3 regions of the Mesorhizobium sp. LNJC391B00 genome follow, and region 3 is predicted to be linked to each of the others. Evidence: riboswitches for the same ligand, from Rfam matches in the RefSeq annotation. Region 3 holds a riboswitch; each other region holds the start of a gene.
What was found. Region 3 has a riboswitch for thiamine pyrophosphate ahead of thiB (thiamine ABC transporter substrate binding subunit). Riboswitches for the same ligand answer to the same signal wherever they lie in the genome.
Positions count from the first base shown of each region.

Region 1: linked by a shared signal. The riboswitch ahead of X750_RS147445 (YkoF family thiamine/hydroxymethylpyrimidine-binding protein) and the one ahead of thiB (thiamine ABC transporter substrate binding subunit) in region 3 are both predicted to bind thiamine pyrophosphate.
Region 2: linked by a shared signal. The riboswitch ahead of thiC (phosphomethylpyrimidine synthase ThiC) and the one ahead of thiB (thiamine ABC transporter substrate binding subunit) in region 3 are both predicted to bind thiamine pyrophosphate.

Region 1 covers NZ_AYWI01000006.1:480,428-490,569, forward strand. The annotation lists gene X750_RS147490 (NmrA family NAD(P)-binding protein) at 1-234, opposite strand, end outside; gene X750_RS147485 (hypothetical protein) at 378-686, shown strand; gene X750_RS147480 (DUF6456 domain-containing protein) at 754-1,353, opposite strand; gene X750_RS147475 (GcrA cell cycle regulator) at 1,621-2,313, opposite strand; gene X750_RS147470 (hypothetical protein) at 2,400-2,774, opposite strand; gene X750_RS147465 (S24 family peptidase) at 2,855-3,517, shown strand; gene X750_RS147460 (ABC transporter substrate-binding protein) at 3,685-4,692, opposite strand; gene X750_RS147455 (ABC transporter ATP-binding protein) at 4,689-5,471, opposite strand; gene X750_RS147450 (ABC transporter permease) at 5,468-6,310, opposite strand; gene X750_RS147445 (YkoF family thiamine/hydroxymethylpyrimidine-binding protein) at 6,566-7,174, opposite strand; TPP riboswitch at 7,165-7,277, opposite strand; partial or broken gene X750_RS147440 (GSU2403 family nucleotidyltransferase fold protein) at 7,473-7,877, shown strand; gene X750_RS147435 (hypothetical protein) at 8,128-8,379, shown strand; gene X750_RS147430 (DUF2934 domain-containing protein) at 8,523-8,762, opposite strand; gene X750_RS147425 (hypothetical protein) at 8,855-9,070, opposite strand; gene X750_RS147420 (DUF1236 domain-containing protein) at 9,169-9,498, opposite strand; gene X750_RS147415 (hypothetical protein) at 9,841-10,142, opposite strand, start outside.
Region 2 covers NZ_AYWI01000006.1:29,319-39,460, reverse strand. The annotation lists gene thiO (glycine oxidase ThiO) at 1-102, opposite strand, end outside; gene thiC (phosphomethylpyrimidine synthase ThiC) at 99-1,934, opposite strand; TPP riboswitch at 2,038-2,154, opposite strand; gene X750_RS149285 (acetyl-CoA carboxylase biotin carboxylase subunit family protein) at 2,378-3,682, opposite strand; gene hemA (5-aminolevulinate synthase) at 4,252-5,463, opposite strand; gene X750_RS149295 (FCD domain-containing protein) at 6,313-6,981, shown strand; gene X750_RS149300 (SDR family oxidoreductase) at 6,993-7,745, opposite strand; gene torT (TMAO reductase system periplasmic protein TorT) at 9,092-10,142, shown strand, end outside.
Region 3 covers NZ_AYWI01000011.1:1,193-11,334, forward strand. The annotation lists gene X750_RS141665 (ABC-F family ATP-binding cassette domain-containing protein) at 54-1,874, opposite strand; gene X750_RS141660 (thiamine diphosphokinase) at 1,876-2,535, opposite strand; TPP riboswitch at 2,698-2,812, shown strand; gene thiB (thiamine ABC transporter substrate binding subunit) at 2,856-3,863, shown strand; gene thiP (thiamine/thiamine pyrophosphate ABC transporter permease) at 4,084-5,682, shown strand; gene thiQ (thiamine ABC transporter ATP-binding protein) at 5,679-6,443, shown strand; gene X750_RS141640 (M48 family metalloprotease) at 6,773-8,179, shown strand; gene X750_RS141635 (RNA polymerase factor sigma-32) at 8,272-9,129, opposite strand; gene X750_RS141630 (amino acid ABC transporter substrate-binding protein) at 9,527-10,142, shown strand, end outside.

The DNA.
Region 1 (10,142 bases), on a different contig from region 3:
GGTCGATGGATCGGCCGGCGGGTTGAGCAGAAACGCCCGCTTGCCGCGCCGCAAGATTTCACGCAGCGCCTCGACATCGAGCACATCGGCAACCGCGGCCTCCGCGCCCTGTTCAACCAACCATGCGGCCTTCGCCTCGTCGCGCGTCACCACCGTGACATCCTCGCCCTGCCGCAACAGCGCCATTGCCGCCGCCGAGCCGACATGGCCGGTACCTCCAAGAATGACATGCATGGTCTCGTCCTTCCCTTGCTGATTCATGCCGGATTAATGGCTGGGGCGGCGAAGGGTTCAAAAATCGGGGGACGATGCTGACAGGAGGTGACGAGGTCGTGCCCAGCGAGTTATATTAGCGCAACCTTGAATAGGAGGCAGCTATGAGAAAGCTCCTGCTTGCTTCGGCTATCGCTATCACTGCGGCGGCGGCGATGATCGCCCCGGCGAATGCCGGCGGGCGCGTCGTGATCGGCATCGGCAACGGCTACTATGACGATGAGTACAATGACAGCTATGGCGACTATTACGATCGCTACGCTCCTCGCCCCTACTACCAGTATGATGCCTACGACAACGGCTTCAGGTACCACAGGTATCACAGGCACCATCGCCATTGCCGTATAGAGTTGGTCAAGCATTGGCGCCATCATCACAGGATCGTCGAGGAAATTCGCGTTTGCGAACGGTGATCCGATAGGGTGAAACCGGTTCGGCCGGCATCTGCCGGCCGGCCGCTTCACTACGCGGCTGCCGGCCTTATCGCGGCTTCCGCATCAGCATCATCCCGTAATCCACGGCCAAAAGGTCGAGCCCGACCTTCAACAGCTTCACCACCACATCTCGTCCCTCGCCGGTGCGTTCGGCGAGCGCCTTCACCGACTGGCCTTCGAGGCAGATTTTGCGAACCACCTCCGCCACTTCCCAGTGGGCCATGGCGGCGATGGCATGGGTGTGGGCGCGGCCGGCGTTGAGCACGCGGTCGGGGATGCCGCCATTGATGCGGCCGCCGTCAATGCGCTCTTCCCACGGCATCGGCCGCAGCCCGTCACGCGAGGCGCGCTCGAAATCGTCGCGAAACCGCTGGCCGGCCTCACGCTGCTGGCGGGTCAGCGAGGTGATGCCGACCAGCGGATCGACATTGCGCACCCGCACGATGCCGCCGGTCGCGGTGTAGCCGTCATTGGAGACCTCGTAGACGCGCCGCGCCTCTTCGGTGCCGACGCTCAGCCGCTTGCGGCCGAAGCGATCGTCCTTCAGCGCGAAATCATGGCCGATCTCGCGGCGGATGCGCACCTGCTCGGCTTCGCCCGCAGGCAATTTCGGCGGTTTGGCTTTCTGCGCGGTTTTTTTGCTCATCGGGGGATCCTTGTGGGATTGGGTTGTTGAGCCGGAAGGTTGAGATCCTTCGCGCCCCCCTCTGCCCTGCCGGGCATCTCCCCCTCAAGGGGGGAGATTGGCAGCTTCGGTCACGTCGCTGACTTGCAACGCCGGCGATTGGCAAATGCGGTGGTGACATCTCCCCCCTTGAGGGGGAGATGGCCGGCAGGACAGAGGGGGGCGCTGTCCCGCCGGCTTTCGATCATTGGTGGGGTCGTCCGGAGGCGAGGAACGGAGCCCAGCCGCTCACACCACCTCCGCCACAGGCCGGTGGAAGCGCGCCTGGTGGTATTCGCAGTAGCTTTTCAGCGCCCTTGTGCGCAGGCCGCAGCACAGCATCTCGAGCCCCGGCCGGCTGCCGGGAGCATCGTTGTCGGGGTCTTCCTCCAGCGTCAGGTCGAGCGGCGCGCGGCAGCGGTCGAACAGGCAGTCGATGAAGCGCATGGCGGCGACATGCGGCTGACGCCCGAGCGAGGCAGGGCGCGGCGCCGGCACATTGAAGCGGTAGATTTCGCCGTCCACCACCAGCCGTCCTTCACCCGGGATCGAGGGCGCCGGACGGGCTGGCAACAGAGGCCTGGCCGATGGCTGACGGGTCGGTTTGGCGGCCGGTTTGACCGGCGCGGCCTGCTTCGAAACTCCTACTTCCCTTACGGGCTTGCTTGGCTGCGCCGGCGGATTCCTCTTGGCGGTATTCTCGTTTGCCGCAGTCTTCCCCGTCGCATTCTTCCTCGGTCGGCCGCCGGACCTGCCGCCTCTGGGGTTGGCGAAGCCGATGGTCTTCAACGCGCTGTTGCGGTGGACGATGCCGATGATGGAATTGCGCGAGACCGGACTGCCGCGCAGCGCCGTGAAGCGGACGGCGATCCCTGTGGCCGACAGGCCATCCCTCAGCCAGACGGCGATCTCCTGCAATTCGGTGTCGGTATAGGCAGTCATGTCGGTATCCATTGATTGCGCGCGCAAAGGCCGAGCGCCGGCCCCGAGGGCCCACGGGAAAAAATCAGAGCGGATGGTCGGTGCGGTCAGCCGATACTGGCGGCCGGCAGCGAGCCGGCGAGATGCCGCAAGGCGGCTTCGGCGGCCGCTTTGGTGAGGGCGGAAACCGCCCTGCCCGTCAGCCGGTCGAACAGGATGACGGTGCCATCTTCCGTGCGGATGCAGGAAATACCCTGCCCGCCGGAGACAGCCCTTGGCGCACCGGCGGCGCCATGGGCTGAAGAGGTGGCCGGAGCCGGGAGAGGAGCGGCTCCGGCCGTTCCGGTCGATCGGGGGGACGACGGTTCGACCGGATCCGGGGCAGAAGCCCCGGTTTGCGTCCGGACCGGGGAGGAGGACAGCCCGGACGATGGGAGAAAGCTGAGGATGTCTGCGGAAACGCTTGCGATTTGTTCGATCATGCGCTAAGCGTACGATATGTACGAAACGTACGCAAGCGAAATCGTACATATTGGACGATAAATTTCAGGCAATTTGTACGATGCAGGAACCGAGGCACAGATTGCAGCAGGCGCGGGCGGAGGCGGGCTATGCCTCGCCGAGCGACGCTGCGCGGGCATTGCGCGACATCAACAAGAACACGCTGATCAGTCACGAGAACGGTAACCGGCCGCTGTCGCGCAAGGCGGCGGAGAAATACGGCCGCCTGTTCGGCGTCGATCCCGGCTGGCTCTTGTTCAACGGCGACGGCGGCAGCCTTTCGGGTGGCCATTTCGGCTTTGACGAGTCGGGCCGGCAGATCCCGATGCCGTCGCTGGCCACCGTCGACGTGCCCATCGTCTCATGGATCAGCGCCGGCGAACTCGGCAGCCAGGACATGGTGGTCAATCTCAGCGACTATCCGACCATCCCCACCACCGATCTGGAGCAGGGCCAATGGATTGCGCTACGCGTCGACGGCCCGTCGATGAACAAGATCTCGCCACCGGATTCGATCATCTTCGTCAACCTCAGGGACAAGCGGCTGGTGACCAATGGCTGCTACGTCATTTCGGACGAATCCGGCCAGGCCACCTACAAGCGTTACCGCCCCAACGAGAACCCGCCCTTCCAGCCGGCCTCCTACATGGACATCCCGCCGCCGGCGCTCGAAGGCGCCATCACCATCATCGGCCGGGTGAAGCGCTCGATGATCGATATGTGAGGGAGAAGGCGGTGAGGCGCAATCTCCCCCCTCGAGGGGGAGATGGCCGGCAGGCCAGAGGGGGTCGCACGCGTAAGGCGCTGACGTCCTCTGTCCGCGATAGGAAGTCGCGTCAGGACGTACCGACCCCCTCTGTCGCCTTCGGCGACATCTCCCGAGGGGGGAGATTACGCGCCCAAAAACTCGTTCGTAAAATACCCCCCGAAATCCGGCCGCTCTTTCAGCCCCTTGCCATCGGCGTCAAGCAGAATGCCGGCCCTGAAGAGGTAGGTTCCGATCGCCTCGATCTTGGCCTTGTCGATGGTGCCGATGACGCCGGCCTGGCTTCTGAGGAAGTGCCCGTCGACGAGCATCTTCAGCGAAGCGTGGATCAGCGCCGGGTCGGTCAGCGCGTCCTTGTTGGACGCGATCAGCAGGTCGCCAGCCTCTTGCGCATGATCGACCGCAAACTGATAGCCACGGCGCGTCGCCTCGAGAAAGGATGACGCCGCCTTTGGATTTGCCTGGAGATAGGCATCACTGGAGGCGATCAAGGTGGTGTGCTCGTCGGGCACGCCGTAGTCGGCGTAGCGGAAGCCGCGCTGCCTGACGCCTTTCAACTCGGCAGCGACGCCTTCCCAGGTCGAGACCTCCAGCGTGAAGTCGACCGAGCCGTTGGCCAGCGCCTCATAGGCCGAGGTGCCTAATGTCACCGTCTCGAAAACGCCCTTGCCGCCATCGTGGCGGATGATGGTCGAGATCAGCGTGTTTTCCCAGGCGCTGCCGAAGCCGCCATAGGTCAGACCGTCGAGATTCCTGGGACTCTTGATCTCGCCGCGATCCGCGTTGAAGACCAACCGGCCGGTCTCCTGCTGGACCACGGCGTAGACCGCCTTGAGATCGGCGCCGGCAGCCCGCTGGGTGAACAGGCCGACGCCGGCAATGCCGAAATCGGCGATGCGGTTGGCGACCAGCGTGCCGGCGCCAGTATCGCCATAGGGCAGGATCTCAACATCGAGCCCGGCCTCGTGGTAGAACCCTTTGTCGCGGGCAACGAACAGGCCGACATGGTTGGTGTTGACCGTCCAGTCGAGCGCGACGGTGATTTTTTGCGCAGCCGCATGAGCGCGCGAGGCCAGCGGCAATCCGGCGGCCAGCGTCAGCAGCAAAGCCTGCCGGCGTGTGAATTCGGTCATGAAAAACTCCTTTGAGCGGTCTGCGGAAACAAGCCCCGGTCAGTCCCGGGATTGAGCAGCGTGTCGAGGATGTCGGCTTCGAGCGCGGCGGCCTGGCGCGCGGCATCGCTGCCGGTGGTGCGCGGGCGCGGCAGCGGCACGGCAATCTCGCCGATGATGCGGGCCGGCCGCGCCGACATCAGATAGATTCGATCGGAGAGGTAGACGGCTTCGCGCACGTCATGGGTGATCAGCAGCGCGGTCCAGCGGTGGCGCTGCCACATGCCTTCCAGCCAGCGCTGCATACCCGCGCGGGTCAGTGCATCCAGCGCGCCAAAGGGCTCGTCGAGCAGCAGCATGTCGCGCTGCTGCACCACGGTGCGCAAAAGGGCGGCGCGCTGGCGCATGCCGCCGGAAAGCTCGGCCGGCCAGGCGCGCTCGAAACCGGCAAGGCCGAACTCAGCGAACAATGGCGCAACGGACGCGCGCGCCTCGCGGCGCTTCATGCCCTGCACCTCCAGCCCCAGCGTCACATTGTCGATGACGCGTCGCCACGGCATCAGCGCGTCGCGCTGCGGCATGAAGGCGAAGGGGCTGCCCTGCAATGGCGCGCCGTCGAAGCGCATGTCGCCCTCGCCTTTCAGCGCGCCGGTCAGCAACTGGAACAGCGTCGACTTGCCGGCGCCGGAAGGGCCGAGGATGGAGACGAACTCGCCGGCCGCGACATGAAGCGAAATGCCGGCGAGCACCTCAAGCGCGCCGAAGTTCTTCCTGATGTCCCGGAGTTCGAGCCGCGTCATTGACGGTTCTCTTCTGCAGCTTCAACCTTGCCGTCGCGGCTTTCGCTCCCTGCATTCTCCCAAGGCATGGCGAAGCGCTGGACGAGCACCGCAATGGCGAACAAGACAAGCGTGAGCGCGGCGCTGACGGCGACCGCGGCGAGCACCAGATCGGGCCGAAAGTTGTTCTTGGCATTGAGCATGTAGATGCCCAGCCCCTTCGCCGCCCCCGCATATTCGGCGAAGATCGCGCCGACGACGGCGTAGGTGATGGAGATGCGCAGCCCGGCGAAGAAATAGGGCAGCGCCGAAGGCAGGCGCGCCAGCCAGAAGATGCGCCAGCGCCCTGCCCCCATGGTGGCGAGCATCTGCGAAATCGCCTTGCTGGTCGCGGCAAAACCCTCGACCAGCGCCACCATCATCGGGAAGAAGGTAACGAGCGCCACAAGCAGGATTTTTGGCATCAGCCCGAAGCCGAACCACAGCACGATGAGCGGCGCGATCGCGACCAGCGGCAAGGTCTGGCTGACGATCAGCAGCGGAAACAGCGCGCGGCGCAGCGGGGCCAAGAAATCGACCAGCGCCGAAAGCACGAAGGCAGCGACCAACGAGCAGGCGAAGCCGGCTGATGTGGCGCGGATGGTGGGCAGCGTGTTGTCGGCAAGGGCGGCGCGATGCTCCCAGGCCTGCTGCAGCACGCGCGACGGCGCCGGCAGCATGGTGGGCGCAGCGCCACCATAGCGGGCGTAGAGCTCCCACGCCGCGAGGAGCAGGGCGGAGGCGCAGGCGGCGGGGATGGTCTTGGCGATGGCTGCGGCTAATCTCCCCCCTCGAGGGGGAGATGTCGCCGAAGGCGACAGAGGGGGTCGTCTCGCATAGAGCGCCCACGCCTTGCCGATGCGAAAAGGACGTCGGCGCTCCACGCGCTGGGACCCCCTCTGGCCTGCCGGCCATCTCCTGCTCGAGGGGGGAGATTCGTGGGCATCGCGGTCTTCGCCAATCGCCAATGGCTCCCCTCCTCTTTGTGCTGAGGTGTCAGAGGCATCTCCTCCACGCAATGGGTCAGATAAACCAGCCACGGCAATATCCTCGAGGAACGACGCTTGAGCCGCGGCTCAGACGGCGCTCGGGCTGTTCGCCGAGATCGTGATGTCGAGGGTGACGTGGCCGGCGCCGGGGCCGAAGCGGCAGAAGGCCTCGTTGAGCGTGGCAAACACCGCACCGGCATCGCCACGCAATTTGGTGCAGAAGTTCTTTGAGCGCTCAAAGACGCCGGACTGTTTCAGGAAATCGATGCAGCCGTAGATCTCGTCCATATGGTCGCCCGTGCCCATAACGTAGAGCGAGAACTGCGCCGCCACCGGCTGGCCGGTCGACGGCGTGGCCTGGACAGCGCGGATCGCGGCGATCTTGCGCTCGTCCAGCGGAATGGCGGGGCCGCCGGTCTCGTCGGAGCGGCAGATCGGATCGTCGGGCTCGCCCGGACAGCCGCGCGAGACCGCCGCCGAAAGCACGCAGTGCTTGCCGCTTTTGGCCGCCGCGACGAACAGGTCGCGCATGGCGGGAAACAGCACCTCGGGCGGCCCGACCATAAGGGTCGAGATGTCATCGGTTTCGATCCGCAGCCGGTCGCGCCAGGGATCGAGCGCGCCGAGCGCGCCGAGGATGACGCCGACGAAATCGTCGGTCATGGGATAAAGGGAAATCTGTGCGCCTGAAAACATCGCCCGCCTCGCTCCGCTGGTATTATCCAGATCAGCTTTAGGGTCCGAAGGCTTGCCGCCCTCATCTCAGCCCCGACCATACGGAGCACCCCTGTGGATGAGCGGGTTAAAGCATTGTTCGCGACAGTGGGGAAGCCGTTTGTTGAAGGCACTGCGGCAAAGTGTTTTGGGCCAGACGGGCCGGGCGCCCGGGCGTTCAGAGCGACTCGTCAGTTCGTTGCGTTATAAGATTTCCACGAATTTCTTATAACTGCGTTGAAATTCAAGCTGATAAACGTAATTATAAGAAAACGGCAGAGCCTCCGCGCAGCCCTTACGGTTTCTGGATTTCCTTATCCGCGACCCCATCCGAACTGTGCTGCTGCATCGCTCGGGCTTGCCTGTGCTGGTCCCCTCGCCCCAGCGCTACGCCATCCACAAGCTGATCGTCGCCTCGCGACGCGGGCCGAGCGCTGGCGCCAAGCGGGAGAAGGATCTCCATCAAGCGCGCCTGCTGACCCAAGCGCTCGAAGCCACGCGTCGCCAGGACGACCTTGCCTTCGCCTTCATGGAAGCGTGGGAGAGGGGCGAAAACTGGCGCGAGACGATCCGGGGCGGCTTGAACCTGTTCGACGCCGCCACGAGGGAAACAGTCAACACCATCCTGGGGAAATCCCTCCGCGAAATTGGTGCGACTGCTGAAGGATTCACGATGCGGGATTAGCTGAAGCGACCGCTGCTATATTCATTTCCATCGTCCCAATCGTACGAAATTGGCTTGACGCTCATTCGTACATAAAGTACGATATCTCTTTTCGCAGAGAGGAATGTCCTTGAGCACAGCGAACCATGTTGCCTTCGCCGATCTCTCTCGTCCTTTGCTGTCACCCCCGTCGTTGCCGCCGCCTTTATTGCCGCCCCCTATGTTGCCCTTGTCATTCGATCAGTGCGAACGCCTCGCCGGGGCCTGGCGAATGGCCAGCCAGGACATCGCCGACGACATCCGCTTCATCCGCCAATATCTGAAAGTCGTTGCCGAGAAGGACGAGAGGCTGTCGACCGGCACCCTTGTTCACAGCCGCGCCTATGTCGAGGCCTGCGCCGGCTGGCTGCCACAGACCGTGACGCGCTATCTGCGCCACCTGCGCCAGATCACCGAATGCGAACTGGCCATGACAGCTGCCGGTATTCGCTTTGCGCTGTCGAGTTATGCCTGGGAGGCATGAGGGCGCCTGTCGCCAAACACAAGGAATTGCGCTGCCCATCGCAGGCGCAATTCGTCAGGTTGAGAGGCTCGGGCGCGCCTGAACGGCGGGCGCCAAGGATGGCCCGGCCAGCGAATTCCGGCCTTGCTTTATTTCGACTGGCCTTATTTCGATTTGGCTCTGCCGGAATTTGCGGCGGCAGGCTTCGCTGCCTTTGGCTTGGCGGCTGCCTTGGCGGGCTTGGCGTCAGCTTTCTTCGCCGCCTTTTTTGGCTTGGCGACCGCGCCATCGACTTCAGCCGTGGCCTGCTCCCAGTGTTCCTGATGCGCGCCTTCAGGCCGGCCGGCCTTTTCCCAAATCTCGTGCGCGCGCTGGCGAATGCGGTCCTGTTTGTCGTCCGTCACTTAAGCCTCCGTGGTTGGGTCCGGTCGGTTGGTCCAGATTCCACGAAAACATTAGCCGAAAATTCGGCCGGCGTCTTGAGTGACGAGACATCTCAGCGCGGGTCGGAAATCACCGCAACGCCGAGCAGCGCCGCTTTCTTGACGATCAGCCCCGCGAGGTCGGCATCCGAACGATCGGTGCCGGTGCGCTCCCGCAGGAGCGCGATCGCTTCCTTCATCGATAACAGCGCCGTGTTGCGCTCGGCCAGCAACTTGTCGCAACACGCCGCAACATTGGCGGAGTTCGGGGTCTCGACATGCGGCAACATGGCAATTCTCCTTTCATCATCTTCGTCATTCGGCCCTGCCGCCCTTTTAGGAAGAACGACAGGGCCGTATCACCGATGAATGGTTAGGTTGTCGAGCGTTACTCGACCACCTCGACAATCCTGCGCGTGCTGGGGTCGACCAACACGGTATGGTTGTCGACGACGGCGTATCTGTACTGAACGTCGGGAACCTCCTGCAGCTCGACAGTGTCAGGCAAGGCAGTGCCGACATTCAATTCGACGCCGAGCAGATTGACCGAGGCAAGCGGATGTTTCTTTACGTACTGGTGCACGACCGTGCGCTGTTCCGGGGTGATGATCACCTGCTGCTGTGCCGGCTGCGTGACGATGACCTCGTCGGCGGCGGCAATGCCGATACCAGCGATCATGGCGAGCCCGGCGACGGCGGGAATAAGGATGGTTTTCATCTTCGTCTCCTGTCGTTGTTGGCGAGCTCCGCCGTGTTCCCGCATGAGGCGAAAACAGCGCAGATCGAGGTGGCGGGCTCCTGGAGGCAAACGCAGCCGGTACGGTCTTGTTCCGCAAGCGGAGACTAAATTGATCGGCTTCCCGGTCATGCCAGCAGAACCCGCACCCGCAAGATTCGCATTGAAGCACAATCCCTCAGGAGACCTTCGACGTGGATGATGCACGGCTCCAAATTCCGGTGGCGATCGCGGCCGGCGCCGGCATTGATCCGGTGACCGCGTCGCCCGGCCAAGACCGGAACCGACCGCCTTCGTGCCACGCCGTGAAGTTTCAAGCAAAGGTCATTGCTTCGGCGGCTGCCCAGGCACCTCGCCAGGCTTGATCACCGGCGTCTTGCCCTGGTCCGGCGGCGGCTGCGTCATACCCTGGTCACCACTGGGCGGCGGCTGCAGCACGCCGCCGCAGGGACCGAGCGTGCTGGTCGATTCGCCGCCGCCATTGCCGACCGGCGGCTTCTGACCATCGTCCTGAGGCTGCGCCTGGCAAGGCGCGGCAGGGCCGTGCTGGTCGCCATTGTCCTGCGCAGCCGCCGGGTCGGCCAGCGCCAGGAGCAGCACGCATGGGATGAGGGGGAAAGTCTTCA
Region 2 (10,142 bases), on a different contig from region 3:
GGCAGGCCTTGTCTCGGCAACGGTAACCACCGCGCCGCGTGCGGCGAACTCGAAGGCGGCGGTGAGGCCGGCAACGCCGGCCCCTTTGACCAAGACCTTCATGATGGCTCACGTGGCTGAGGTATGAGCGGTGCGCCGGTCTCGTCCGCCGGCAGGTAGAGATCGCCGCCCTCGCGGTACTTCGCCGCCATCGCCGCCATGCCCTCTTTCTGTGCCTCGGCGCGGATGTCGTGAGAGATACGCATGGAGCAGAATTTCGGCCCGCACATCGAGCAGAAATGCGCCACCTTGTGCGCCTCCTTGGGCAAGGTCTGGTCGTGGAAGGACCGCGCGGTTTCCGGGTCGAGCGACAGGTTGAACTGGTCCTCCCAGCGGAACTCGAAGCGCGCGCGCGAAAGCGCATCATCCCTGACTTTCGCTGCCGGATGGCCCTTCGCCAGGTCGGCGGCGTGGGCGGCTATCTTGTAGGTGATCACGCCGATCTTGACGTCGCTGCGATCGGGAAGGCCGAGATGCTCCTTGGGCGTGACGTAGCAGAGCATGGCGGTGCCGAACCAGCCGATCATCGCGGCGCCGATGCCTGAGGTGATGTGGTCGTAGCCCGGCGCGATGTCGGTCGTCAGCGGTCCGAGCGTATAGAACGGCGCCTCGTCGCAGACGGCGAGTTGCTTGTCCATGTTCGCCTTGATTTTGTGCATCGGCACGTGGCCAGGCCCCTCGATCATCACTTGGCAATCCTTCGCCCAGGCGATCTGCGTCAGCTCGCCGAGCGTTTCCAGCTCGGCGAACTGCGCCGCGTCGTTGGCATCGGCGATCGAGCCTGGACGAAGGCCGTCGCCGAGCGAGAAGGAGACGTCGTAGGCTCTGGCGATCTCGCAGATCTCGGCGAAGTGCTCGTAGAGGAAGCTTTCCCGGTGATGGTGCAGGCACCATTTGGCCATGATTGAGCCGCCGCGCGAGACGATACCCGTCACCCGGTCGACGGTCAGCGGGATGTAATGCAGCCGCACGCCGGCGTGGATGGTGAAATAGTCGACGCCTTGCTCGGCCTGTTCGATCAGCGTGTCGCGGTAGACCTCCCAGGTCAGATCCTCGGCAATGCCGCCGACCTTTTCGAGCGCCTGGTAGAGCGGCACCGTGCCGATCGGCACCGGCGCGTTGCGCACGATCCAGTCGCGGATGTTGTGGATGTTGCGGCCGGTCGACAGGTCCATCACCGTATCGGCGCCCCAGCGGATCGCCCACACCATCTTTTCGACCTCTTCCGCCATCGACGATGTGACGGCGGAGTTGCCGATATTGGCGTTGATCTTGACCAGGAAATTGCGGCCGATGATCATTGGCTCGCTCTCGGGATGGTTGATGTTGGCGGGAATGATCGCCCGTCCGCGCGCCACCTCGTCACGCACGAATTCGGGCGTGACGAAATCGGGCAGCGTCGCGCCGAAAGCCTCGCCGTCGCGCTCAAGCTTGCCGCGCAGGATCTCGCGACCAAGGTTCTCGCGAATGGCAACGAACTCCATTTCGGGTGTGATGATGCCGGCGCGCGCATAGGCAAGCTGCGTCACCGCCTTGCCTGCTTTGGCCCTGAGCGGTCGGTGGCGGATGGGAAATTCCGGCGTCAGGCGTTCGCCCGTCGCGAATCCGTTGTCCTCCGGCCGGACATGGCGGCCGTCACAGTCCTCGACATCGCCGCGCGCCAAGATCCATTCGTGGCGAAGCCGGGCGAGGCCCTTTTCGATGCTGGTTTCGACAGCCGGATCGGTATAGGGGCCCGACGGATCGTAGACGGTAACGGGCGGCTCGCCGGCTGTCGGATGGACGGAGATTTCGCGCATCGGCACCCTGATCTGTGGGTGGAGAGCGCCCGGCTTGTGGATCTTACGCGAGGCGGGCAGCGGTCCCGTCGAGACGGCGGGGGTGAGGGCATTCATCTTGAGGCTCCTTTGCTCTTGCATTGGAGACCCAGTTCTGTGCCGGAAGGATGAAAAGACGCTTCTGTCGACCTGCCGAAACAGGACCTCGGGCGTAAACTCCCGCAAAGCGCTTGCACCGTCCCTACGCCAGTATGAACTGGATCAGGTTCAACGGGTCACTGCGCCGCGAAAGCCAGCAGTATCTCAGCCCCTTGCCGGGACTCCCCTGGTGAATGCCTCAGGTTGAACGGGCCGGGGTTGTCTTGTCAAGCGCATGTTCGTCCTGCGGCGGCGGTGGGCGGCAATCAAATTGGGCCCAAATTGGGCCGACGGCCTCGCCACGGGTCGCGGAGAAGTTCCGCGGGAGATAGGGCAGGTGTGGCCAAAGCTGCATTTGCCTCGTCAAACTTGATGTGACATTGACGTAGACGGAACTGCTGCGTTTCAAGGATCTTAAGCCGTCAATGCCTGATCGGAACAGAACTGGTGGGCCGCCCGAACGCCCCACAAACATCGTGCTCTCGATCACCTCCTATTGTCGCCGGAAAAGGGGTGATCGACCAATCGATCAAGTCGACCGCTCGCTGAAGGGCGCCCTCGGTTTCAGCACGGCTGGGCGAAGTGGCAATGACATGTCCAATCCAGTCTCGGAAATCCCCCTTCCTGACGATCGGTGTCTTGGGTTCAACATTCAATTTGACCTCGGCCACACCTGATATAGCAGCTGCCTGAGTGTCGCCACCAATCCAGTCCAGGGTGCCATCTTGATCAGGAAGCAGGAATCGCGCGGCCGCAGTATGTGAATGCTTTTTGCGCAGATCCCATTCCTCGCCAATGACAAGCTTGATGTGCTCGGTGACGAGGTCGACACCGTAAGCTAACTGGACCAGTTGAGGGTCGGGCGCGCCACTAAGACGCGGATTGACTTCAATGACAACTGGACCGCGTTTCGTGCACCGGAGTTCAATGTTAGTTGGCCCCCAGCCAAGGCCGAGAGCCCGCAAACAGCTCAGCGAAACATCGGCGATGCGCTCACGCTCCTGATCGGTTAGCAGGGCCGGATATGTCACCTCACGTATGACGAAATGGGGGAGGGGACCAAAGTCATTGGCGCAAATCGCAACGACCTCATTCCCCATAACATTAATGCTATAGAACGGGCCCTGTGCGAATTCTTCGACGAGTATTTTCGGTGTAGACCGCCATATGTGCTTTCCGCCCAATAGATAGGTCGTATGTTCGGCTACGTCTTCGAGGCTGCGGCACAATCGGACACCGATGCTGCCGCTGCCTACTGCCGGCTTAAGAATCACGGGCAGGCCGATCTCTGCAGCCGAGCTTTCTACCTCCGCCGCATTCGTTGCCAACCGATAAGCCGGTATTGGAACGCCGGCCTGCGCGAGGAGTTGGCGTTGCTTGAATTTGTCGCAGCTTCGTTCAATCGATTCAGGGTTCGGTCCCGGTAGATCGAAATGCCGGCAAAGCTTGCCAACTGTCGCATAGATCGATTCATGGTCCCCGGCAAAGCCAGTAATGCCAGCAATGTCGTGGGTAGCACGCAGCCGCGAAGATTCGCGGACCAACGCTTCGAGATTGCCAGTGTCGACACGGATTGCCTCAACGTTTTCCGCCGAAAGATAGTCGTACCGAGGTGGATCAGCCGTCAGAGTAATTGGATGAAGACCAAGACACTGAGCCGCTTGGACGTATAGCTGACCAGTACCCCTATGGCCTTCGACCAATATGAGCGCTCTTCTTCTTACCATTGCTGTTAATCCCGATGTTGCGTGCTGGCGGCGGTCCGAGGGTACCGGCGTCACTTTTATGGCCGTGCCGGACCTCAGACTCGCGGTGCCGTACCATTGTCAACGACTGACGGTTGTAAAAATCTTGTAAATTGATTTGAAGGATCTGTTGCAGCGTTGTTGATTAGGGCGGCGTCGGAGGCTTGCTCCGTTCAAACCAGGTTAGCTGGGGTTGGTGTGTGATCCCGTGGGCCTGGGCGTGACCTACCCCTCGGGTAGGCACGCCAAGCCACATCAAACTCGCAGCACAAGAACATGCGCTCTGGTCATACCGGCTCATGGTGAGCCCTGAATCTGGAACCGGCCCGATGTGTAAGCAGCGAGTCGTCAAACGGCCCCATTCAATCATGGAGTCACATCATTTAAGATCGCGAAAGCTGTCATTGCGGGTTACGGAACTGCTTTCCGTTGACATTCGAAGATGCGATCGGGCGTCAGAACCGGATCGCGGACCGCCGCTTCCACCTCGGCGAGCCCGGCTGATATAATCAGGTCTGAGGCTGCGCGCCCTGTCGTTCCCAGCATTTACATTAGGCAGCCTTGCCAAGATTGTCCCGCTGCAGAACCTGCCTGAGCGCATCGACGAACGTCCGAATATCTGTCGTACTATGGGCAGGCGTAACCGTCACCCTGAACCGCTCGGTTCCCACCGGAACACTCGGCGCCAGAATTGGCTGAACGTATATTCCATGCTGATCTAGAAGCTGGCGGGACGCTTCCTTGCAACGGAATGGATCACCAATAAGCACAGGAATGATGTGGCTTCGGGTCGGCATGACGGGGATGCCCGCCTCTTTCAGCAGTCCGACTAAAAGTTTCGTTTTCCGGTGCAGATCAATTCGTTCTGAATCTGAATCGCGAAGATGGCGCAGCGCTGCCAGCGCACCAGCCGCTAGGGCTGGCGCAAGCGCCGTGGTGAAAATGAAACCGATCGAGAAGCTTCGTATGCTATCAACAATGGAGGCAGGTCCGGTCACATAACCCCCCATCGAGCCGAACGCCTTACCTAGCGTTCCTTCGATGATGGTTGGACGATCCATGATGCCAAGTTCCGCGGCAATGCCGGCGCCTTTCGGACCGTACATTCCCGATGCATGAACTTCATCCAGAAACGTCATTGCGCCAAATTCGTCCGCCATGTCACAGATATCTTTGATCGGTGAAATGTCACCGTCCATTGAATATACCGATTCAAAAACAATGATCTTGGGTCTTGCAGGATTTACACTGCGCAGAAGCTCCCGCAAATGCGCAACGTCGTTATGCCGGAAGACGCGCTTTTCGGCCCGGCTGTTGCGGCATCCACTAATAATTGAAGCGTGGTTGTGCTCGTCAGAAAAAATAATTGTGTCCGGCATCAAAGATGCCAATGTACTCAATGATGAATCGTTTGAGCTGAAGCCGGAAACAAAAATCAATCCTGCTTCCTTATTGTGGAAACCTGCAAGCTCCCGCTCGAGCAACACGTGATAATGGTTGGTGCCACCAATGTTGCGGGATCCTCCCGATCCTGCGCCGTTGGCATCGATGGCGCGCTTCATTGCCGATAGCACTTTGGGGTGCTGCCCCATACCGAGATAATCATTAGTGCACCAAATGGTTATCTCTTTTCGGCCGTCGGGCCTATTGAGCCAGGCCTTTGGGAAGTTGCCAGACTGACGCTCCAGATCGGCAAATTCACGATACCCGCCACGGCCTTTGAGTTGCTCGATTCTTCCGGCGAAATACTGCACATAATCCAAATCAATCTCCTGTTGGGAAGCCGTTTTTCGGCGCGCTCAGTGCTGCTTCACAGCGCACCTGCGCCGGCCCATCGCGTCGCATCCCTCGACAAGCACCAGCAAGATTGGATTTCGACTACGCGCTTGATCTTGCGGGGGTTTCGGCCGCTCCAGCTAATTCGGGTAACGCGCCCCAAAGTGCAAGTGAAGAGAATGTTAAATCTATTTGTTACTGAAATGTTTGAAATTGCATAGTGTCGCAAGGGATTTCATAATTCTGGCCAGTCGTCGTTCGATTCCTGTCGCGGCCTTGTCAGAGCTGCGCTCGGCGGGCTTTCGGCCCGAGAGCCGCAATGCGCGAGGGCCGCGTCTTGTCGCGCAACAGCCCTTGAAGCCCTTCGGCGGCGAAACGCTCTGCAAACGCCATACGCAGCTTTTGGACTTGCTGGCCTGCCGGATCATCTTGACGGTGCCGACGTCATCGTCGGTCCAGCCGGTTCGGAGTCGCCTCAGAATCGGAAATTTCTGCCCATCAGACTGGAAATTGACATGTAAGCTTCCCGGCTCCTTCAGATGTCATCATCTCTCGCACACCAACTCATGCCACGCAGATGAGATCGCGCCTTTTTCTGTCGTCACATTCCATTGTCAGAATCGGAAAAGAAGGGTCTCCTTGTTTTTATATGAAACAAAATTTCACAAATAATTATGAAAACCGACATGTTTGCTGCAGACAATTAACGTGCACGTACTTGTCTGCCGCTGAGTAACAAAATATAGGCAGCGATTATAACTTATAAACGTAGTGAAACGCGTCAATCGACATTTCCGTACATCTGCAGCAGAGACGAGGGGAGTCCCATGGGCCCTATGAAGATGCAGCCCGAGGAGATGGGCAGCCTGTCCGCGCGGATTTACAGCAAGGTGCGGGATGGCTTGATCATCGGCAATTTCGCGCCGGGCGATCGTCTCCTTATGCAGGATCTTGCCGAGCAGCTCGGAACCAGCATTACGCCGGTGCGCGAAGCCTGTCTGCGGCTCGTCAGCGAGCAGGCGCTCGAGTTGCGCTCCGGCAGGTTCGCCGCGGTGCCAGACCTCAGCCGCGCCCGCTACATTCAGATCAAGCTGATCCGCGTGGCACTTGAAGGGCTTGCGGCAGAACACGCTGCCGACCATTTTGCCCCCGCCGATCTCGAACAGCTTGAGACCTTCCGCGCCTCATTTGTAGAGAGCCATAAGGCCGGTAATATCAAGGAAGCGCGATCCTCCAATCGCGCTTTCCACTTCGGCGTCTACCGCCTGTCGCGTATGCCGATGCTGATCGGACAGATCGAAAGCATGTGGGCCTCGATGGGTCCAATCCTTAACGTTTACGATCGGGAAATTCCGCGCGGGTACACCGGCGCGGAAGAACATGACCATCTCATCGAGGCCTTGAGGGCTGGCGACAGGAAGAGGGCCCGCGAAGCGATCGAGAACGACATCCAGCGAGGCTCACATGGTTTTCTGCGCTATTTCGACGAGCGCGGCTCCGGCTGAGCTGAATTGCCCTAAGCACCATCGATCTGCGCGACGCGCGGTGTGCGCAGGCCGGCTGTTTCCCCGCCGTCTACAGTCACGACCGTGCCGTTGACATAGCTCGATTGATTCGAAAGTAACCAAGCGACCACATCAGCGATCTCTTCAGGGGCACCGAAGCGGTTGGCAGGGATCCGCAGTTCGAGCTGCTTCTTGCGCAGTGCATCGCTTATGATGTTGCCCATCATGCGTGTTTCGATCTGGCCGGGGCAGACAGCGTTGAAGCGGATCTCCTCGCCGAACTCCAGCGCGAGTGCCTGCGTCAGCCCGATGACCGCGGCCTTTGAGGCGCAGTAGGCAGCGAGCCCTTCTTCGCCCGTCTTTCCGGCGATGCTGGCCATGTTGACGACTGAACCCCTCCCGAGCCGCAAGCCGTCCAGCGCATGACGGATGAAGAAAAAGACGCTGCGTGCATTAACCGCAAGGATCTCATCCCAATCGTCCTGGGTGGCGGTGGCGAAGGCAATGCGCTTCGACATGCCGGCATTGTTCACGAGCCCCGCGAGCCGGCCGTTGCCAAGTTCAAGCGCACGGTCGACGACACGGCGGCAATCGTCTTCACGGATGATGTCACCGGCAACGAACGTGACACCGTGATTGGCGCGTTCGAGCGCCGCGCCCGCTTCTGCATCTCGGCCGGTCGCCACCACTCTGGAACCGGCAGACGCAAGTTTCTCCACGCAGGCCCGCCCAATCCCGTGCGTGGCGCCTGTTACGATGATCATTCCAATTCACTCCATTGCGTATTTGGCAACCGCACAGTTTGGGGGGCTCGCTTTTGGGCCAATCCCCGCCCCATCAAATCATGACGAACAACGTTGTCGTCACCTAGGATCAGTGGATCAAGTTGTGACGCAGGTTAAAGCCGGTGGACTGGCCCAAGCGCCGGGCCGTCGGCCCAACGGCTAGATTGGCGATACTGCGCATGTGGCCATGTCTTTCCTCGCGTGATGGGGTGTTCCCTAGAAGCGGAGCAATATGCGGGTGTGACGACCGATAAGGCGGACCGGCTATTCCGATAGGGACATCCATACTGTCGCATGACCGACTCGTCACCCCCGCAAGGCCAGTAATGCCAGAAGTGCTGCACAATACGCCAAGAACGCACACCGACCAATCAGTGTTTCGACTGTTCGCCGCACACGGGATCGGCCTCTCAGCTGGCAAAACCATGTCGCAATGGCTGGACGTGCATCGCGATTTACGAGCCTGGTGACGCGGGACTTGCGCCGGCACGCCATCAAGGGAACCGGCCGCGACGGCTTGCCGGCGGGGGCTGTGCTGCCCTGCCCCTGCTCAGCAGCACCACCCACTAAGCATCGGGAACCCGCGTTCCATTTAGAAGCCTCCACGTTGCGGGCCTTTGCCCGGCTGCCGGGAGAATGAAGTCGCAAGACAACACCCGCAATCCGGGCGCCGACCTCTAGGAACAACTCAGGCTGGCAAGCGCCAGACGAGAGAAGTTGGAAAGCGGCACGGTCGTGCGCGGGAACCGTCATTTCAACAATCATCCGACCGCAGCGTGTTATGGCACGCTGCGGTGCGGTTCAGCGCGGCTGTTGCAGCACGCGAATGCACTGGGCACATCTCCTCCCTAAAGACCCTATGACGATTTGGTCGATAGCGAAGTGCGGCTGCTGACCAATGGCTCTGTATTCGAAGGCCACGCTGACCGCTTTGACTTATTCGCCGGCGCTTGATGTCAGGCAACTCGATCGACAAGCCGCATACCGGTCGGTCGCGAGGAAGCCCACATCGCCGAGGCCAGTTGCATGGCTGCTGTCTCCGACCTCGCCTTTCGTCAAATGGATTGTGATCCCGGTCGAGGCAGCGAAACCGCGATTGAAGACACCTTCCCGGCTGAGCACCGGCTAATGAAAACCCTATTGACTTATAACTTATAAGTAGTACGGTAGCACTGTGAAAATGAACAACGGCGCGGATGGCCCTGAAGGCGAACTCGCCTAGACGGTACTACGATCCGCCAGCAAGCCTCTGCTCCCAAGGCAGACCGCGGAGCCGGCGAAATCGCCGGCTCCGGACCCGGGAACACACGAAAATGGGGAATCACATGACCAAGAATCACGCTTTCCGATCCATGCTCGCGGCGGCTTTCGTCACCGGCGTGGCCGTCCTGCCCAACGCCGCCCAGGCCAAGGATTGGTGGCCCTTCAAGATCAACTCGGCCAAGGGCGGCGATCTGAAAAAAGTCGAGGCACTCGACTATGTGCCGCTGGAAAAGGCCGAGAAGCCTTGGAACCTGTGCGTCTTGTTTCCGCACCTCAAGGACAGCTATTGGGTCTCGGTCGACTACGGTATCGTTGAGGAAGCAAAGCGCCTGGGTGTCAAAGTGACGGTCCTGCAGGCTGGCGGCTATGACGCGCTGCCCAAGCAGCTGTCGCAATATGACGATTGCGTCGCATCCGGTGCCCAGGGCATCCTCGTCGCCGCCATCTCGGAAGCCGGCCTGGCGGCCAAGCTGAAGGAGGGCGACGCCAAGGGTCTTGTCCAGATCGCCGTCGCCAATCCCATCCTGGAAACTCCGATCACCGCGCGCATCACGCCCGATACCTACCAGAAGGGTTTTCAGGAGGGTGAGTACCTCAAGAAGTATCTCGGCGACAAAAAGACGACCGCAATCGGCCTGCCGGGTCCGCAGGGATCGGGTTGGGCGGAGAGCTATATGGCGGGCTTTCGCGACAGCATCAAAACCGGCAACATCAAGCTCGCGGCCGAGCTCTATGGTGAGCCCGGCGTTCCGCAAAGCCTGCGCCTCGTCGAGGACGCCCTGCAGACCTATCCCGATCTCAATGTCATCTGGGGCGGGGCTGCTGCGGCGGAAGCGGCCGTCAGCGCCGTCGCCGACGCTGGCCGCGACGATGTCGTGATCATGTCGTCTTACGAGAACCAGACGATGCTGAAGCTGGTCAAGGAAGGCAAGGTGCTTGGCTTTGCCGCCGAGTATCCGGTGATGATGGGCCGCATCAGCGTCGACCTCGCGGTGCGCGCCTTGGAAAAGAAGGACTATGAGAAGGTTCTGCTGGTCGCGCCGGGTATCGTGACCAAGGACAACGTCGACAAAATCGACCCGACGCAGATTTTCGCGCCCGATGGGTGGAAGC
Region 3 (10,142 bases):
AGATGCCTCCTTTCATGCGCACAATATACGCGCATAAAAGACCGCAGGCAATGCTACCCCTCCATCGCCTCACGCAGCATTTCCAGTTCCAGCCACTCTTCCTCGAGTGCGGCCAGCGTGGCGCGTTCCTTGTCGAGGGCGGCGATGGTCTTTTGGAACGAGGTCGGGTCGCGCTCGTAATAGGCGGGATCGGCGATGTTGTTTTCCAAACGCGAGATCGAGGCCATTACCGCCTCGATCTTCTTGGGCAGCGATTCCAGGGCGAATTTCTGCTTGAACGACAGTTTCTTCGACGGCCCTTTTGGCGCTGCCGGCTCGCTCTTGCCCGGCGCCGGCGCATCGCTGGCTTCGGCCTTGGCGCGCGCCTTGCGGTCGTCGAGCCGGGTGCCGCCGCGCTGCGCCAGCATGTCGGAATAGCCACCGGCATATTCGATCCAGCGGCCGCCTCCGTCCGGGGCGATGATGCTGGTGACGGTGCGGTCGAGGAAGTCGCGGTCGTGGCTGACCAGGATGACCGTGCCGGCAAAGCCGGCGACAAGTTCCTGCAACAGTTCCAGCGTCTCCATGTCGAGATCGTTGGTCGGCTCGTCGAGCACCAGAAGGTTGGCCGGCCGCGCCAGAACACGCGCCAGGAGCAGCCGCGCCCGTTCGCCGCCGGACAGCTCGCGCACCGGGGTGCGCGCCTGTTCCGGCTTGAACAGGAAATCCTTCATGTAGGACACGACATGGCGCTGCTCGCCATTGATGACGAGGTTTTCGCCGCGCCCGTCCGTGAGATACTGCGCCAGGGTCTCGGCCGGATCGACCGCCTCGCGCTCCTGGTCGAGCCTGGCGATTTCCAGATTGGTGCCGAGCCGCACCGAGCCGGCATCGGGCTTCATCTCGCCGGTAAGCATCTTCAACAGCGTCGTCTTGCCGGCGCCGTTCGGCCCGACAAGGCCGACGCGATCGCCGCGCTGGATGCGGGTCGAGAAGCCCTTGACCACGGTCAGGTCGCCAAAACTCTTCTCGATGTTCTTGGCCTCGATCACCAGCTTGCCGGATTCGGCGGCGTCGCTGGCCACCATGGTGGCCGAGCCCTCGGCGCCGCGATGGCCGCGAAAACGCTGGCGCATGGTCTGCAGTTCGCCCAGGCGGCGCATGTTGCGCTTGCGGCGAGCCGTCACGCCATAGCGCAGCCAATGCTCCTCGCGCACGATCTGGCGGCCGAGCTTGTGCTGTTCGCGCTCTTCCTCTTCCAGCACAAGGTCGCGCCATTCCTCGAAATGGCCAAAGCCCTTGTCGAGGCGGCGGGTCTGGCCACGGTCGAGCCAGACAGTGGCGCGCGAGACGCGTTCGAGGAAGCGACGGTCGTGCGAGATGACGATCAGCGCCGAAGACGTCCGGACGAGCTCCTCTTCCAGCCATTCGATGATCGACAAATCGAGATGGTTGGTCGGCTCGTCAAGCAGCAGAATATCGGGTTCGGGCGCCATGACGCGGGCAAGTGCTGCGCGGCGCGCCTCGCCACCGGAGAGATCGTTGGGGTTCTCCGTGCCGGCGAGGCCGAGATGCTCCATCAGATATGTGGCGCGGTAGGGATCGTCGGCAGGCCCAAGCCCGGCCTCGACATAGGCACGCACATTGGCAAAGCCGTCCATGTCGGGCATTTGCGGGAGATAGCGCACCGTTGCCGAAGGCTGGCGGAAGACCTCGCCGTCTTGCGGCTCGATCAGACCGGCGGCAATCTTCAGGAGCGTCGACTTGCCGGAGCCGTTGCGGCCGACGAGCGCGATCTTGTCACCGGCGGACGCCGTCAGTTCGGCGCCATCGAGCAGCGGCGTGCCGCCAAAGGTCAGTCTTATGCCGTCGAGGTTGAGAAGGGGCGGGGCCATGTCAGCTTTCAGGCAAGGGGTAGGGGTGGGCGAGCAGCAGCGCGCGGCCATGGCCGAGCTCAATTTCGAGGCCGCCCCCGGTCTTGTTGGACTTGACCTCGTTCGAGATGGTCAGCGACGAGCCGAACACGACCTCGACATGGTCGAGCGGCCACTTCGCGCCGGACACGGTGAGGCCCGAAAGATCGGAAAAGCCGAGCACCGAAAACAGCGTTCCGTCGGCATAGTCGAAGCCGGCCTTGCCGGGCAGCAAAGGGGCGCCTTCCTGCGCTCCGCTGGTCAACAGCACTTTTGTGCCTGTCTCTGCCAGTTGAAGGCTGAGCGCCAGATGCAGGAAGGCGTGGTCGGCGCGCTTGCCGCCGAAAGCGCCGGCCAGCACCAGGCTGGTGGCGCCGCGTTCCAATGCCGCCGCGATCGCCAGTTCGCCATCGGTCTTGTCCTTTTCGGGAGGAAACACCTCCCGCGGCACGGCGGCGAGATCGGCAGGCAGGTCCGCCGGCACAGAATCGAAATCGCCGACCCACAGCTCCGGCATCAGGCCGATCAGGCGGCAATGACCGATGCCGGCGTCGGCGGCGATGACGCGCGTGCCCGCGACCTGGCGGTCGAGCCGCGGCGTGCGGACGAGATCGCCGCCAAGCAGGATGGTGAATGTGCTCATATCCGCTGGCCCTTACCAGCCCCGCCGACGAAACGGAAGGCCGAGCGGCACCGTCACTCTTTGTTGGAGCATGATCTTTTTCCGGAAACGGATTCCACTTTCCGGGATCATGCTCGGGCAAACTTCCGCTTGCGTGGCACCTTGGCCGGGCCTATGTGTCGAAACGCTCTAACGGGGTGCCGGACGCGATCTTCGCGGACCGGCTGAGAGGCAGTCTCGCCAACCCGCTGAACCTGATCCGGTTTGTACCGGCGGAGGGATTAGACGCTTCGGACAGCCCGACGCCTCAATTCCTTTCAACACGAATGAAGGAGGCGCCGATGCGCATTTTTTTGTCCCGTCTTGTCCCAGCGCTGGGGCTTGCTGTTTCGCTACTGGCAAGCCCTGCGTGCGCGCAGGAAAAACTCACGATCTATACCTATGAGAGTTTCACTGCCGACTGGGGTCCAGGCCCCCAGGTGAAGAAGGAATTCGAGGCCGAGTGCGGCTGCAGCGTCGACTTCGTCTCGGTCGCCGACGGCGTCGCGCTGCTCAACCGCGTCAAGCTCGAAGGTGCCTCGACCAAAGCAGATATCGTGCTTGGCCTCGACACCAACCTCACCGCGGAAGCCAAGGCTTCCGGCCTGTTTGTCCGACATGGCGCGGTGGCTGAAAACAACGTGCCGGGCGGCTGGAGCGACGACACTTTCGTGCCCTATGATTATGGTTATTTCGCCGTCGTCTACGACACCGAAAAGCTGAAGAGCCCGCCGAAGAGCCTGAAGGAACTGGTCGAGGGCGATGCCGCCGACAAGATCGTCATCCAGGATCCGAGGACGTCGACGCCGGGCCTCGGCCTGCTGCTGTGGGTCAAGTCGGTCTATGGCGACAAGGCGCCGGAAGCCTGGGCGAAACTCAAGGGCAAAGTGCTGACGGTGACGCCTGGCTGGAGCGAGGCCTATGGCCTGTTCACCAAGGGCGAGGCGCCGATGGTGCTTTCCTATACGACGTCGCCGGCCTACCACATGGTGGCCGAGAACACCGGGCGCTTCCAGGCGGCGTCGTTCGAGGAGGGCGAGTATCTGCAGGTCGAGGTCGCCGGCATCACCACCACGGGCGCGAAGAGCCCGCTGGCGGCGAAGTTCCTGGCCTTCATGACCGGGCCGAAATTCCAGGATGTCATTCCGGAGACCAACTGGATGTTCCCGGCCGGGAAAACCGACAAGCCGCTCAATCCGGCTTTTGATAGGCTGGTCAAGCCGGCGAAGACCTTGCTGTTCAGCCCGGAAGAGGTCGCGGCAAATCGCAAGGCCTGGGTGGATGAATGGCTGGCGGTGATGAGCAAGTAGCTTTGGCTGTATGATCGAAAGATGAGTGCCCTACGGCGCCCCCCTCTGTCCTGCCGGACATCTCCCCCACGAGGGGGGAGATTGGCTATCGTCGGCGATTTCGCCAGTCGCCAAGGTTGCAGGAATAAGCGGGGCGCGGAAATAGCTGGTCTCCCCCCTTGTGGGGGAGATGTCCGGCAGGACAGAGGGGGGCGCGAAGGAACGCGACGCCCGGTAAAGAGTGCAACGCTCTGACCCCCGCATCACGGCCGGCATTGTCGCGCTTGCGGCAATCGCGCTGCTGATCGGTGGCGCCTTCGCCGGCCTTATCCGCGAAGGCGCGCACGACCTTTCCGGCGCCGCGTCCGCCTTTGACCTCTATCTCCTGCGCGTTGTCCGCTTCACGCTCTGGCAGGCTGCGCTCTCGATGCTGCTTTCCGTCGTACCGGCGCTGTTCGTCGCCCGCGCGCTGTCGCGGCATCCGCGCTTCTTCGGACGCGGCTTCATCCTGCAGCTGTTTACTGTGCCCCTTGCCTTGCCGGCGATTGTCGCAGCGCTGGGCATACTGGCGCTCTATGGCCGCGCCGGTTATTTCGCCGCGATCGGTGGCCAGAGCTGGCCCGACATCTATGGGCTGCCGGGCATCCTCGTCGCCCACGTCTTCTTCAACCTGCCGCTGGCCACCCGGCTGTTCCTCGAAGCGCTGGGCACGGTGCCGGCCGATCAATGGCGGCTGGCGAGCCAGCTCGGCATGGGGGCGAGGCCAGCCTTCCGGCTGATCGAGTGGCCGGTGCTGCGCGCCGCGCTGCCGGGCGTCGCGGGGCTTGTCTTCATGCTTTGCATCACCTCCTTCACCATCGTCCTGATCCTCGGCGGCGGGCCGGCGGCGACGACGCTGGAAGTCGCCATCTATCAGGCACTGCGTTTCGACTTCGATCCGGCGCGGGCGGTGACGCTGACGGTGCTGCAGATCGCGCTGACTTTTGCCGTCATGCCGGCGCTGACGCGGCTCGGCGCCAATGTGACCGGCGACGCCAATTTGCCTGTCGCGCCGCGCCGCTATCACTTGGCCGGCAAAGCAGAAACAGCGTTCAACGCCGTCCTGATCGTGCTCGCCTTGCTGTTCGTCGCCGGACCAATGGCGGCCACCGTCGCGTCCGGCCTCGACGCCGATCTCGGCCGGCTGGCGGGCGAGAGTGCCGTGCGTCAGGCGACCCTGACCAGCGCCGGTCTCGCCCTCTCGGCGGCGCTACTTTCGGTGGCGCTGTCGCTGTCGCTGATCATGGCTCGGCGGGCACTGTCGCTGCGCCGCCGGTCCAGTGCCCGTTCATTGCTCGAACATGCCACCGACACCGGCGCCGGCTTCGTCCTCGTCGTGCCGCCCATTGTCATCGGCGCCGGCTGGTTTCTCCTGCTGCGCACGGTCAGCGATGTCTTTGCCATCGCTCCGGTCATGGTCGTCACCGTCAATGCGGTGATGGCGATGCCCTTTGCCATCCGCGCGATGCGCCCGGCCTATGATGCGGCGAGCGAGCGCCACGAAAAGCTGTGCGCGCAGCTCGGCATTGCGGGCTGGAACCGGCTGCTTCTGGTCGACTGGCCATCGCTCCGGCGGCCGCTGGCCACCGGCTTTGCCTTCGCCATGGCGCTGTCGCTCGGCGATCTCGGCGTCATCGCGCTGTTCGGCAGCGATTCGGTGCAGACCTTGCCCTATCTCCTGCTGGCGCGCATGGGCAGCTATCGCACGGCCGATGCTGCCGGGCTGGCTTTGCTGCTCGGGGCGGTCTGCCTTGCATTGGTGGTCGCGGCAGACTGGCTGGGACGGGGAGAGAGATCGTGACGTCCGCTGTGGAGAAAGGCACGACTGTCCGGCTGGACAAGGTCTCGTTCAGCTATGGCGAAACGTCATTCCTGTTCGATGTCGAATTCCATACATCTAAGATCACCGCCATCATGGGGGCAAGTGGTTCGGGCAAATCGACCTTGCTCAATCTGGTGGCTGGTTTCGAGACGCCGGAGTCCGGTCGCGTGCTGATCGGCGCCGCCGATGTCGGCGCCAAGCCGCCTTCGGCGCGGCCGGTGTCGATGGTATTCCAGGAAAACAATCTGTTTGCTCATCTCTCGGTGGAGAAGAATGTCGGGCTCGGCCGCTCGCCATCGCTCAACCTGACCGACGCCGATCGCGCCGCAATCGCCGAGGCGCTTGACCGCGTCGGCCTGGCCGGCAAGGAAATGCGCCTGCCGCGCGAACTCTCCGGCGGCGAAAGGCAGCGCGTGGCGCTCGCCCGCGTTCTGGTGCGCGACCGGCCGGTGCTGCTGCTCGACGAGCCGTTCGCTTCGCTCGGGCCAGCACTGCGCGACGACATGCTCGACCTGGTGGCCGGCGTTCATGCCGAGCGGGCGATGACGGTGCTGTTCGTCACGCATCAGCCGGAAGACGCTCGCCGTATCGGCGAGCAGATGGTTTTTCTGGACAATGGCAGGGTTGCCGCGACGGGACCTGCCGCCGATTTTTTCGACGGCACTGGCCCTGAAGCGTTTCGGCGCTATATCGGCGCAAGTTCGGGCGGATCACGCGATATTGCCCGGAAGCGGACATAATTTACGACCAAACCGGCTACAGGTGATGTGGCGCTTGCTTGCCATGGTCCAGTCGATGTGGCTAGGTCCGCTTAGTACTGGTCCGGCACGAGCCGTGATTTGCCCCTACAGCGCCGCACCCGGCCGGATGCGTAAACGCTGTAGGTTTTTTGATGTGTGCAGGATTGCCAACGAAACCGATTTTTCGCTGGCGCGGACCCCGGTCCAAATCATGCGCCGAGAGCTGAAGGAACGCCGTGCTGCCGACCGGCACTGACACTTTGAAACGCAGACCGCTGGTGCGCTTCCTCGCGCTGGCCGGCCTTGCCGTGGCGCTGGCCAGCTGCCAGATGTTCACGCCTCCCGAAGTGCAGGAATCCGGCTTCCAGCCTTCCGACAAGCCGATCACGGTCGACAATGTCGCCGCCAACAGCAAGCTTGCCGAACTGGCGAAGGCACAGCATCCGCGCATCCTTGCCACCTATGGCGGCGAATATTCCGATCCCAAGCTCGAGCGCATGGTGGCCAAGGTTGTCGGCAGCCTGACCGTGGTGTCGGCCAATCCGACCCAGACCTATCGCATCACCATCCTCAATTCGCCCAACGTCAACGCTTTCGCGCTGCCGGGTGGCTATCTCTACGTCACCCGCGGCCTGCTGGCGCTGGCCAATGATTCGGCCGAACTCGCCGCCGTCATCGCGCATGAGATGGGCCACGTCACCGCCAATCACGGTCTGCAGCGACAGCAGCTCGAGGCCGAGGAAGGCCTGGCGACCAAGGTGGTCTCCGATGTGCTGGGCGACAGCCCGACCGCCAAGCAGGCATTGATCCGCGGCAAGCTGAGGCTGGCGCAGTTCTCGCGCAACCAGGAGCTGGAGGCAGACGCCATCGGCATCAAGTCGATCGGCGAGGCGGGTTACGATCCCTATGCCGCCGGGCGTTTCCTGCAGTCGATGTCGGCCTACACCGATTTCCGCTCGATCAGCGGCGCCACCGACGCCAGCCTCGACTTCCTGGCCACGCACCCCAACACGCCGCAGCGAATTGATCTGGCGCAGCGCCACGCCCGCCAGTTCGGCGCGCCGGGCATCGGCACCCGCGACCGCGATTCCTTCCTGGCCGGGATAGACGGCCTGCTCTATGGCGACACGCCGGAAGAGGGCTATGTGCGCGGCCAGACCTTCCTGCATCCGGGCCTCGGCGTTTCGTTCACGGTGCCCGACGGCTTCATCATCGACAATTCGGCGGCGGCGGTGACGGCGACCGGTCCCGGCGACATGGCGATCCGCTTCGACGGTGTGTCGATCGACAAGGATCGTGCGCTGACCGACTACATCAGAAGCGGCTGGGTGGCCGGTCTCGACGAGACCAGTGTGCGCCAGGAGACGATCGACGGCAACCAGGCGGCGACCGCGCACGCCGGCGCCGATGGCTGGCAGTTCGACATTGCGGTGATCCGCGCCGGCGGTCAGGTCTACCGGCTTTTGACAGCGGCCCCCTCGGCCAGCACGACACTCGATCCGGTGGCACGCTCGGTCAGCGGTTCGTTCCGCGTGCTCAGCCCCGCCGAGAAGGCGGCACTGAAGCCGCTGCATATCCGCGTCGTCACGGTACAGGCCGGGCAGACGATGGGCACACTTTCGGCGCAGATGGTCGGCGTCGACCGCAAGCTCGATCTGTTCCGCGTGCTCAACGCGATGTCGCCGGGCGCCTCGGTTTCGGCCGGCGACAAGGTCAAGATCGTCACGGACAGATAGCGCCGGTCTTCGTCAGAAACCCCAGCCTTCGTAGTGCTTTTTTCTGAGATAACTTTTCTGAGATAACTCGGGGTACCCCGTTCCTGGCAATCTCAGGCCGCCATGAACTCCGGATTCTGCTTCACCAGCGCGAGCTTGAGCTTTTCCATGGCGCGGGCCTCGATCTGCCGGACACGCTCCTTGGAAATGCCGAGCGTCTCGCCAAGCGCCTCAAGCGTCGCACCTTCGTCGCTCAGCCGGCGCTCCTCGATGATCCTGAGTTCGCGGGCATTGAGCGCGCGGAGCGCCGTCTTCAGCCACATCAGGCGCCGTTCGACGTCGATGGTGTCGCCGGCGACCTCGTCAGGCAATGGATCGTCCGAAATCAGGAAGTCCATCCGCTCGGTGGTGCCAGCTTCGTCGGCGAGCGGTGCGTTGAGCGAAGAGTCAGGTGCTGAAAGCCTGGAATCCATCTTCGCGACATCGGCCTCGGAGACGCCTAGGGCTACCGAGACTTCGCGGTAGAGCGTGGCGTTGGAGATCGGCTCGGCGCCATTGGCAAGACGGGCGCGCAGGCGCCGCAGGTTGAAGAACAGCGCCTTTTGCGCCGAAGAGGTGCCGCCGCGAACGATCGACCAGTTGCGCAGGATGTAGTCCTGCATCGAAGCGCGGATCCACCATGTCGCATAGGTCGAGAAGCGCACCTCGCGCTCCGGCTCGAAACGCGCGGCTGCTTCCAGCAGCCCGACATGGCCCTCCTGGACCAGATCGCCGAGCGGCAGGCCGTAATGTCGGAATTTCGAAGCCATGGAGATGACCAGCCGCATATGGGCGACGGTAATCTGATGCAGCGCCTGCTGATCCTGGTCTTCCTTCCAGCGCAAGGCGAGAACATGTTCCTCATCGCGCTCGAGGTAGGGGGCTTTCATTGCCGTGCGGACCATGGTCCGTCCTGCCGTGTCTTCGATCATGCCGCGCTCCTGCTCCCGGACATTTTCGGACGGCCTGGCGGCCGTTATCTCTGTTTGACGCAATTCCGAAGGAAACCGCTTTCCCACTTTCCTGGAATTGCTTCGGGCCTAGCGCAGCCAAGGGTTCTTGAAATGGAAACGCGGCGCCCTACAACAAGCCATGAACGTGCCACACCGGGGATTGGTTCCGCCGCCGATGGCGGTTGTTTTGTGCGGTCCGACAGGGCGCATCGACACCGCAGATCGGGACTATTGGCACCGATCCGAGCTGCTTTGAGAATCTGATTTCTGGATCGCCGTTTTTTTGAAATCTGGTTCCTTATTTTGCTGCGCTGTATCTGTCAGTTTCCGGCTCTCACAAGCGCCGGACACCGGCCAAGGACGGGATCACATAGAAATGAAATGGCTCAATTCGCTCATCGTCGCCGGAACGCTTCAGGTTCTGGCTGTTACATCAGGCCATGCCGGCGCCAATCTCGACCAGATCAAGCAGGCCGGCACCCTCAAAGTCGGCACCGAAGGCACCTATGCGCCCTTCACCTATCATGATGCTTCCGGCGCGCTGGTCGGCTTCGACGTCGAGATCGCCAAGGCGATCGGCGACAAGCTCGGCGTCAAGGTCGAGTTCCTCGAAGGCAAATGGGACGGGCTGATCGCCGGCCTCGACGCCAACCGCTACGACGCCGTGATCAACGAGGTCGGCATCACCGACGCGCGCAAGGCCAAGTACGATTTCTCCGATCCTTACATCGCCTCCAAGGCCGTGCTGATCGTGCGCGGCGACAACACCGACATCAAGACCTTCGCCGACCTCAAGGGCAAGAAGTCGGCACAGTCGTTGACATCGAATTTCGGCAAGCTCGCCGAGACCAACGGCGCCGAACTCGTCGGCACCGACGGCTTCGACCAGTCGATCCAGCTGCTGCTCACCGGCCGCGCCGACGCCACCATCAATGACAGCCTGTCTTTCCTCGACTTCAAGAAGCACAAGCCGGACGCCAATGTGAAGATCG